DNA from 3 places in the Rhodococcus sp. RS1C4 genome. Region 2 is predicted to be linked to each of the others. Evidence: predicted binding sites of a transcription regulator. Region 2 holds the regulator's gene; each other region holds the start of a gene.

Region 1 (3,284 bases), on a different contig from region 2:
GTTCGGTCCGCCTTCGGGCAGGATCAGGCAAGTGATCACTGCGGAAGTGCTCCTCACTACGCTGAGAACGGCGTCGAGTCGGACCACACCTGCTCGTTCCTCGGCCGGCCGTGTCAGGCCGAGCACCGAGAGTCTTTCGGTTGCATTGTGACTGTTCCTGGCGGTGAACTCCGTCGTCGACTCGGGCTCGTCGATGCAGTGACCGTCGGATTGGGCGCCATGATCGGCGCTGGAATCTTCGCGGCGCTGGCTCCCGCCGCTCGGGCTGCGGGATCGGGTTTGCTCGTTGCATTGGCCGTCGCCGCTGTGGTCGCCTATTGCAACGCCACGTCGTCGGCACGGCTTGCCGCGTTGTATCCCTCGTCGGGAGGAACGTACGTATACGGGCGTGAGCGTCTCGGCGAGTTCTGGGGTTACATCGCCGGGTGGGGATTCGTCGTGGGCAAGAGTGCGTCCTGTGCCGCAATGGCATTGACGGTCGGTATGTACGCATGGCCCGAACACGCGCATGCAGTGGCTGCGGCGGCGGTGCTCGGGCTGACCGCCGTCAACTACGTCGGAGTGCAGAAGTCCGCGTGGTTGGCGCGGATCATCGTCGCCGTGGTCGTCACGGTTCTCGTTGTGGTCGTGGTGGCATCGCTGGTCCACTCGCCCGGGCATCCGGTGGAAGTCTCGGCGGCCGATGTCACCACCATAGGTGTACTGCAGGGTGCGGGCCTGTTGTTCTTCGCCTTCGCCGGTTACGCGCGCATCGCAACGTTGGGTGAGGAGGTCCGCGATCCGGCTCGTACCATTCCCCGAGCGATTTCGATCGCGCTCGCCCTGACCTTGGTGCTGTACGCGTCGGTCGCCACAGCGCTGCTGTGGGCGCTGGGCCCGTCGGGGCTCGCGCAAGCAAGCGCACCGATCGCCGACGCGGCCCGCGTCACCGGTCGATCCTGGTTGGTGCCAGTGGTGAGTGCGACCGCTGCGGTGGCAGCGCTGGGATCGTTGCTCGCCCTCGTACTCGGCGTCTCACGAACCATTTTCGCAATGGCCCGTGACCGGCACCTTCCGCACGTTCTGGCGGCCGTGCACCCACGGTTCGGCGTACCTCACAAGGCAGAGCTGATGGTCGGGGTGGTCGTCGCCGTCACCGCAGCCACCGTCGACATCCGTACCGCGATCGGCTTCTCGTCGTTCGCAGTGCTCTGCTACTACGCCGTGACCAATGTGTCGGCGTCGACCTTGTCTCGCGCCGAGGGCCGCCCAGCGCGCCTCGTTCCTGTGATCGGCCTCGTGGGTTGTCTCGTGCTGGCGTTCTCGCTACCTGTGTCATCGGTGGCAGTGGGTGCAAGCGTACTCGCAGCGGGTGCCGCCGTCTACGCGCTCAGGAAGCGCCGATCACACGACGACTAGTCGGAAGCTGTACCGGCAGAACGCATCGCGCCGGCAAGAATGACGGGCGGATTCGCACTGATGTTCGAAAGCTTGTCGGTGGCACCGGATAGTCTTCTCACATGCTTTCAGGGGGAGATTCAGAAGCAATGGCTCAGTCCACGATTGTCACTGACACACAGCCACATTGGCGGTCCTCCGGTGACGGTGTTCCTGTAATCGGCCCCTCGTCCCTGCGCGAGGTCGTCGAGATGATCGAGAAGGGCACGGAGGACGTCGGTCGCATGCAGACAGCCGGGCTTCACAATGCGGATCGACGCGCTCTACTGGTGCGCATGGAAGTGGTTCGTCAAAAGTTGTTCGCGTACAGCCACACCTGGATCGCAGATCTCGTCGACCAGCGAGGCTTGGACGACATCTACGGGTCGGTCCCTGAAGCACTGTCCGTGTTGTTGCGATCCTCCGGAACGCGAGCGGGTCAACGTATCCGCTTGGCCATGGAGTTCGGTGAGCGCACATCCGTCACGGGTGAGCGTTTGGAACCGTTGTCACCGAACACTCTTCGCGGCGCGGAGGACGGGCTGATCAACGAGGAGCATCAACAGATCATCAGAAAGTTCTTCTGGCGTCTGGGATCGAAGGTCGACATCGAGACGCGGGAGAAAGCGGAGGCTCAGCTGGCGGAACTGGCACGCCAGCTCAGCCCCGACCACCTGAAGGCAGCTGCCTCGCGCTTGTACGACCTGATCGACCCCGACGGTGATGACGAAGACCCCGCGCGGGTCGCGGATCGATGCTACGTCCAGTTCGACGAACAAGGAGCTGACGGGTTGTCCCGCGGAAAGATGGTCGTCGACTCCGAACTGCGTGCGTACATCGAGGCCGTATTCGACAAATGGGCGAAACCCGGACAGGCCAATCCAGCAGATCCCCCACCGGTCGTCGACTCACCTGATGACGCGGATGGTTGTGACGATCGACCTGATCAGTCGAGCGTTCCGAAAGACGCCACGGACGACGGCCAGCCCGCCGAGGGCGAACCGGTCGATGAAGAGGCGGCAGCCCGGGCGCGTCGAGATCATCGAGGCAAGGGACGACGGCAGCACGACGCGATGAAGATGGTGTTCCGGCAGATGCTCGCGTCCGGAAAGTTGGGGATGCACAGGGGACTTCCCGTGACAGCCGTGTTGACGATGAGTGTGAAGGATCTCGAAGCCGCTTCGGGCCATGCGGTGACCGCAACCGGGTCCCTGGTGGGGATGCGGGATGCCATTCGGATGGCGTCGCACGCCTATCAGTGCTTGGTCATCTTCGACAACGACGAACGTCCGCTTCAACTTCGGCGCGCCAAGCGATTGGCGTCACCGGACCAACGAATCGTGTTGATAGCAGCCGATCGTGGATGCAGCTTCCCCGGCTGCACCCGCCCTGCAACGTGGAGCCAGGTCCACCACATCGAAGAGTGGGCGGCCGGTGGAAACACCGATATCGAGGACCTTACTTTCGGATGCGATCGGCATCATCCCTTGGTCGGCCCGAAGGACACCGACTGGGCCACGACCAAGGCCGGCCCCGACCACCCCTATCCAGGCCGAACGCTATGGCATTCCCCGACAACGCTCGACCCACTTCGACGTGGGCTACTCAATCACTATCACCACCCCGACGAGTACATCCGACCTATCCCGGAACTCCCCCTGTTCGGTCCCGTCGACTCCACCGATACTGAAACGAGCGACCCCGAAACCAACGACCCAGAACCAGGCAACCCAGGGGCCGCCCGAGAATAGGTCGACGCCCGAGCCCACGGTGGCGGGTGACACGAGCCCACCGTGGGCAGGTAGCAGACCCACAGCGGCACAGAGCTTGACATGTGCCGCCTACAGTCATGCCCTGAGCCCGCTGCC
Region 2 (3,284 bases):
CAGGCTTCGAGGATACTCGGAGCGGAACCGAACCGGCTCCGTCCCCTGACAGACGAGGCAGACACAACACAGCGCTACGGACCTACTGTGCTGCTGACGACCGTGCCGTTCGAGACCGTGTCGCCCGATACCGTGTCGCTCTGGACCTGGACCGTGGCAACAGAGGGCGCAGAAACCGATTCGAGCGACGATGCGCGCAGGTTCGCCATTCCGACGAGCGCCAACAGCACCAGTGCGGTCCCCACCACTCCCGCCACCGCGCCGAGCACGGTGATGCGCTGGCTACGATGCGCCTGGTCCGCGCACCCCTCGGCCCGCCGGTCGTGCTGGCCGCCGCGCACCGCGGACGCGCCGACACGACGCCGACGTTGCATCGCCGCACGACGCTGCGACGCAGTCTGACGGGTACTGACAGCACGGCGAGTCTGCTGGTGCTGCTCCGTACGGACGGGCCGCTCGGTGGTGATGCTCATCGGAACCTCCGGTGTCGAACGAGACGTGGATTCGAACGCTATTCGATCAGGCGTTCGATGAACGCTTGTTCGAAAGTTCTATCACGCACCTCCGACAAAGTCAGTAGAAAACGCGACACGGATCGAACAGATGTTTGATCCAACAGCGATTACGGGCTAAGTTCGTGTCAGAAACCACACGTCACATCCATCCCACGCGTTCTGGTCTTCGAGCACGTTCGAGTTCCGGCACACGCACGCATCACGCAGGAGGACGCACGAATGAAAGACGAGACCTCTACTGGGTCGAATGGCACGGGGTCGAATGGCACGGGGTCGAACGGTAAGACTGCTGGGAAGCCCGCTGCGCCGAAAACCGCGGCGACGAAAAGTGCGGCCGGCAAGGCTGCGGCGGGCAAGCCTGCTGCCGTGCCGACGGCGAAGGCGTTCGAGGGCGAGGGAACGGATATCAACGCCGGACTCACCGAGCGTCAGCGCAAGGTGCTCGAGGTGATCCGGGCGTCGGTCACCGAGCGGGGATATCCACCGAGCATCCGCGAGATCGGCGATGCCGTCGGGCTCACGTCCACATCGTCCGTGGCACACCAGCTGCGCACGCTCGAGCGCAAGGGCTTCCTCCGCCGAGACGCCAATCGTCCTCGGGCCGTCGATGTGCGGGGGCTCGACGAGGTGCAAGCGGATCACGCGGCTGCAGTCGCCGACGGTTCTGCTCCGTCCGAGGACCAGCTGCCCACGCCGACTTTCGTACCCGTTCTCGGACGAATCGCCGCGGGTGGACCCATCCTCGCCGAGGAAGCCGTCGAAGACGTGTTCCCGCTCCCCCGCGAACTGGTGGGCCAGGGGTCCCTGTTCCTGCTGAAAGTCGTCGGCGAATCCATGATCGATGCCGCGATCTGCGACGGAGACTGGGTTGTCGTGCGTCAGCAGAGCGTCGCGGACAACGGCGACATCGTCGCGGCCATGATCGAGGGCGAAGCAACCGTCAAGACGTTCAAACGAACCAAGGGTGATGTCTGGTTGATGCCGCACAACCCCTTGTTCGAGCCCATCCCCGGCAACGACGCAGCGATCCTGGGCAAGGTCGTCACCGTGATGCGCAAGCTCTGAACAGCGCTCGTTCCACCACCCGGTACCGACATGGAGCGAACGTGACGTTCGGTCACTTGATGTGACCGAACGTCACGTTCGCTCCGTTCAGGGGGGGTGCGGCGGCGCGCTCTCGGGGTTACGACGGGGTCAGAGGTCCAGTCCTCGGCCGATGATCTCCTTCATGATTTCCGTGGTGCCACCGTAGATGGTCTGCACACGAGAATCCATGTAGGCCTTGGCGATCGGGTATTCCTTCATGTATCCGTAGCCGCCGTGCAGCTGTAGGCATCTGTCGATCAGCTTGACCTGGTTCTCGGTTGTCCACCATTTCGCCATGGCGGCTTCCTGCACGGTGAGCGTGCCGGCGTTGAGGAGTTCGATGAACTTGTCGACCATGATGCGTGTCGCGGTCGTTTCCGTGGCCAGTTCGGCGAGCACGAAGCGGGTGTTCTGGAATTTGCCGATGGACTTGCCGAACGCTTTGCGGTCCCGGCAGTACTGGATGGTCATGTCCAGCGCGGATTCCATGGCTGCGGCTGCGACGACGGCGATCGACAGGCGCTCCTGCGGCAGGTTCTGCATCAGGTAGATGAAGCCCATGCCTTCTTCGCCGAGGAGGTTGGCTGCGGGGACTCGAACGTCGGTGAAGCTGAGCTCGGCGGTGTCCTGGGCTTTCATGCCGATCTTGTCGAGGTTGCGTCCGCGTTCGAAGCCTGGCATGTCGCGTTCGACGACCAGCAGGCTGAAGCCCTGCGCACCCTTCTCCGGGTCGGTACACGCGACGACGATGACGAGGTCGGCGTTGATGCCGTTGGTGATGAAGGTCTTGGATCCGTTCAGGACCCACTCGTCCCCGTCGCGAACTGCGCGGGTCTTGATTCCCTGCAGATCACTGCCGGTACCGGGCTCGGTCATGGCGATCGCGGTGATGAGTTCGCCTGAGCAGAATCCGGGGAGCCAGCGCTGTTTCTGCTCGTCGTTGGTGAGCTCGATCAAGTAGGGCGCGACGACGTCGTTGTGCAGGGTGAACCCGATTCCGCTGTATCCGCCGCGGGTGGTTTCCTCGGTGACGATGGCGTTGTACCGGAAGTCCTTGACCCCGCCGCCGCCGAACTCCTCGGGCGCTGCCGTTCCCAGGAAGCCTTGCTTGCCAGCTTCCACCCAGACGTCACGGTCGACGATGTTCTGCTCTTCCCAGCGCGCATGGTTGGGGGCGACGTGCTGGTCCAGGAACTTGCGGTACGACTCGCGGAAGAGGTCGTGCTCGGGTTCGAACAGGGTGCGGTCCACGGGTTACTCCTTCGAGGGTGACACTTGTCGTGCGTTCCCTCGACACTACGACCGCGCCCGACCTCGGTCGATGACCGAGCCGCGCAGGATCGGTGACCGAACTAGCGGGTAGCGAGCCGGCTGAGTGCGCGCAGAGCCGGATAGCCGACGAGGATGCCCACCGAGCCCCATGCGATGCCGCCGAGGGCGACCGATCCGATGGTCAAGGTCAAATCGCCGATTCCCGCGACCAGTGCGGCCGCGACGACGGTGAGGTTGACCGGGTCGGTGAAGTCGACCTTGTTGTCGGACCAGATCCGGACTCCCAGTAGGCCGATGAGTCCGTAGAGGACGAGCGTGGCGCCGCCGATGACGCCGTCGGGAACCGTGAACACGAGTGCGCCGAACTTCGGGGAGAACGCGAGCACGATTGCCGTGACGGCTGCGACCCAG
Region 3 (3,284 bases), on a different contig from region 2:
GTGCCACTTCCACGACCAAGTCGTAGAACTCACTCGGCTTCAGGCGAGGCAACGTCGCCATCTGCGCGCGCGACTCCACCTGGAACACGCCGATCGAATCCGCTCGCTGCAGCATGTCGTAGACAGCCTTCTCGCTCAGATCGATGTCCGCGAGGTCGATCCGGATGCCTTTGTGCTCGTCGATCAGATCGATCATGTAATGCAGGGCCGACAACATCCCGAGTCCCAGCATGTCGAACTTGACCAAACCCACCGCAGCGCAATCGTCCTTGTCCCACTGGAGAACACTGCGGTCGGCCATCGTCGCCCACTCCACCGGACACACGTCCGCAATGGGGCGATCGCAGATCACCATGCCGCCCGAGTGAATACCGAGATGACGCGGAAACCCTTCGATCTGCCGCGCCAGATCCAGTACCGGAGCAGGTATGTCGCTTCCCTCCTGGTCACCGATGTTGGACCAACGGGTGACCTGCTTGCTCCACGCATCCTGTTGCCCCTGAGAGAATCCCAACGCGCGAGCCATGTCACGCACCGAGGATTTACCTCGATAGGTGATCACGTTCGCGACCTGCGCGGCATACGTGCGCCCGTACTTGGAGTAGACGTGCTGAATAGCTTCCTCACGCCTGTCCGATTCGATGTCGACGTCGATATCGGGTGGACCGTCCCGCTCGGGCGCGAGGAATCGCTCGAAGAGCAGCTTGTTGGCAACAGGGTCCACGTTGGTGATGCCGATGGCATAACAGACGGCGGAGTTCGCTGCCGAACCCCGCCCCTGGCACAGAATGTCGTTGTCCTTGCAGAATTTCACGATGTCGTGGACGACGAGAAAGTACCCGGGAAAACCCAACCGCTCGATGATGTCCAGTTCGTACTCGATCTGAGCGTGCGCCGCAGGATGTTCCGTCGGCGAGCCGTACCTGAGGCGTGCACCACGCAGCGCGAGATCACGCAGGTGACTGATCTCGGTATGTCCGGGAGGCACATCGAACGGCGGAAGCTTCGGCGCGATCAAGTGAAGATCGAACGCACACTCACGACCGAGCCGGGCTGCGGCGTCGACCACGCCGGGATGATGTCGGAACAGCGCAGCCATCTCCGCACCGGACCGAAGATGGGTACCACCGGTCGGTGCGAGCCATCCCGATGCCTCGTCCAAGCTGCTTCTGGCGCGCACCGCAGCCATCGCCATGGCAAGACGGCGGTTCTCCGGCGTCGCGTAATGGGCCGCAGTCGTGGCGATCACCGGAAGGCGGAAGCGGGCGGCGGCGTCGAACAGCGCGTCGTTGCGCTCGTCGTCCTCCGGCAATCCGTGATGAGTGAGCTCGACGGTGACACGGTCGGCGCCGAATCTGTCGACCAGGTCCCGGACGGCAGCATCCATCGCGTCCCGCCCGCCGTCGCGCAGGGCACGCCGCACGTGCCCCTTTCTGCACCCGGTGAGGATCTGCCAATGCCCACCCGCGGCATCGGACAACGCGTCGAAGTCGTACCGAGGCTTTCCCTTGACGCCACCGGCCAGATGCGCCGCCGCGATCTCCCTCGACAGTCTGCGATACCCCTCCTGGCCGCGAGCGAGCACGAGAAGATGCGTACCGTCCGGGTCGAGCTCACCTGCCCGCGACTTGTCCGTTCCCAGCGACAGTTCGGCACCGAAGACAGTCCCCACACCCAGCGCCTTGGCGGCCTCGGCGAACCTCACGACCCCGTAGAGACCGTCGTGATCGGTGAGGGCGATCGACTCCAGCCCGAGCCTCGCGGCCTCCTCCACCATCGTTTCCGGCTGGCTCGCCCCGTCGAGGAAACTGAACGCGGAATGCGCATGCAACTCCGCATACGGAGTTCCTGTCACGGGTGCCGAAGTGACCGACCCTTCGTACGCCGCACGTTTACGCGACCAGGCAGGACTGTCCCCGCCGTCGCCGACGATCTCGGGCTTGTCCGGCCGCGCAGGACGCCCCGACAGCACCCGCTCCATCTCCGACCACGTCGGTGGACCATCGTTCCAGCCCATGACCATCCCCTCGTTCATCGAGAACTCGAACAGCACGGTCGAACAGAGGGGAAGACACCGTTCGAACGTGTGTTCTATTAGAACGCATGGCACCGACAGAAATCAACGTGTCGTCTCCAGCCACTAGGCTCGCTCTGCGATCGCATGTAACTAGAGAGCTGGAGTGAGAACGTGACACGTTGGGCTTCGTTCGTCGTTTCCCGTAAACGCTGGGTGCTCACCATCGCCATCGTGGCGGTGGCCCTCAGCGGGGTATGGGGAATCGGCGTGTTCTCCAAGCTCAGCGAAGGCGGCTTCATCGACCCGGGAAGCGAGGCCGCCGAAGTCAGCACACTCGTCGCCGGCCTCGGGCAACCGACACCGGACATCGTCGCCATCTACACCGCACCCGAAGGCAAGACGATCGACGACATCGCACCCGATGTCACAGCCGTGCTCGACGAGTTCCAGAACGAATACTCCGTCGAGAACGTCACGTCCTATTGGACGGCGAACGCCGCAGCCAAGCAGTTCCTCCTGTCCAACGACGGCACCAAGGCGCTCGCGACCGTCACCCTCGGCCCCAAGTCAGGCGTCACGTTCTCGACGTTCGGCGACCTGCCGCCGAAACTCGTCGTCCCCGGCGTGACTTCGCAGTTCGCCGGCGGATCGGTGGTAGGAGTGTCCTTCAGCACCACGCTGCAGAGCGACCTCGTGCGATCCGAGGCGATCGCGATCCCCATCACCCTGGTGCTGTTGATCTTCATCTTCGGCGGCGTGGTCGCGGCCGCGGTGCCGGTGTTCGTGGGTATCCTCAGCGTCATCAGCGCACTGGCAATCCTGCGGGCGCTGACGGTGGTCACCGAGGTCAGCTCGTTCTCCATCAACGTCGCCTCACTTCTCGGGCTCGGCCTCGCCATCGACTACGGACTGTTCATCGTCAGTAGATTTCGAGAGGAGATGCGCGCAGGCGTCGACCCGCAGAACGCCGCAGTTCGCACCGTGCTGACCGCAGGCCGAACCATCGTCTTCTCGGGGCTGCTGCTGATCTGCGCATTCGCGGGAATGCTCGTGTTTCCGCAACCGGTCGTCAAATCGCTCGGATTCGGAGCCATGGCCGCCGTCGCCAGCGCGGCAATCCTGTCGCTGACGGCTGTTCCTGCCCTGCTCGCGATACTCGGTCATCGCATCAACTCGCTCACCTGGAGCCGTAGCGCATCCGACCGCGGCGACGCGCGCGCACAGAAGTTCTGGGGAGCCGTCGTCACCCGGGTGATGCGCACTCCCG

What was found. The regulator LexA, encoded in region 2, represses DNA repair genes until DNA is damaged. The targets are predictions, from matches to a motif close to CGAACANNTGTTCG.
Region 1: the regulator LexA is predicted to act here: its motif matches at 1,452-1,465, upstream of CH289_RS05410 (HNH endonuclease signature motif containing protein).
Region 3: the regulator LexA is predicted to act here: its motif matches at 2,080-2,093, upstream of CH289_RS00140 (error-prone DNA polymerase).

The regions. Positions count from the first base shown of each region.
Region 1 covers NZ_NOXZ01000014.1:32,951-36,234, forward strand. Annotated here, with positions in the region: gene CH289_RS05405 (APC family permease) at 145-1,398, shown strand; gene CH289_RS05410 (HNH endonuclease signature motif containing protein) at 1,629-3,167, shown strand.
Region 2 covers NZ_NOXZ01000047.1:45,466-48,749, forward strand. Annotated here, with positions in the region: gene CH289_RS23765 (hypothetical protein) at 75-473, opposite strand; gene lexA (transcriptional repressor LexA) at 882-1,580, shown strand; gene CH289_RS23775 (acyl-CoA dehydrogenase family protein) at 1,710-2,852, opposite strand; gene CH289_RS23780 (uracil-xanthine permease family protein) at 2,954-3,284, opposite strand, start outside.
Region 3 covers NZ_NOXZ01000003.1:4,464-7,747, forward strand. Annotated here, with positions in the region: gene CH289_RS00140 (error-prone DNA polymerase) at 1-2,017, opposite strand, end outside; gene CH289_RS00145 (MMPL family transporter) at 2,189-3,284, shown strand, end outside.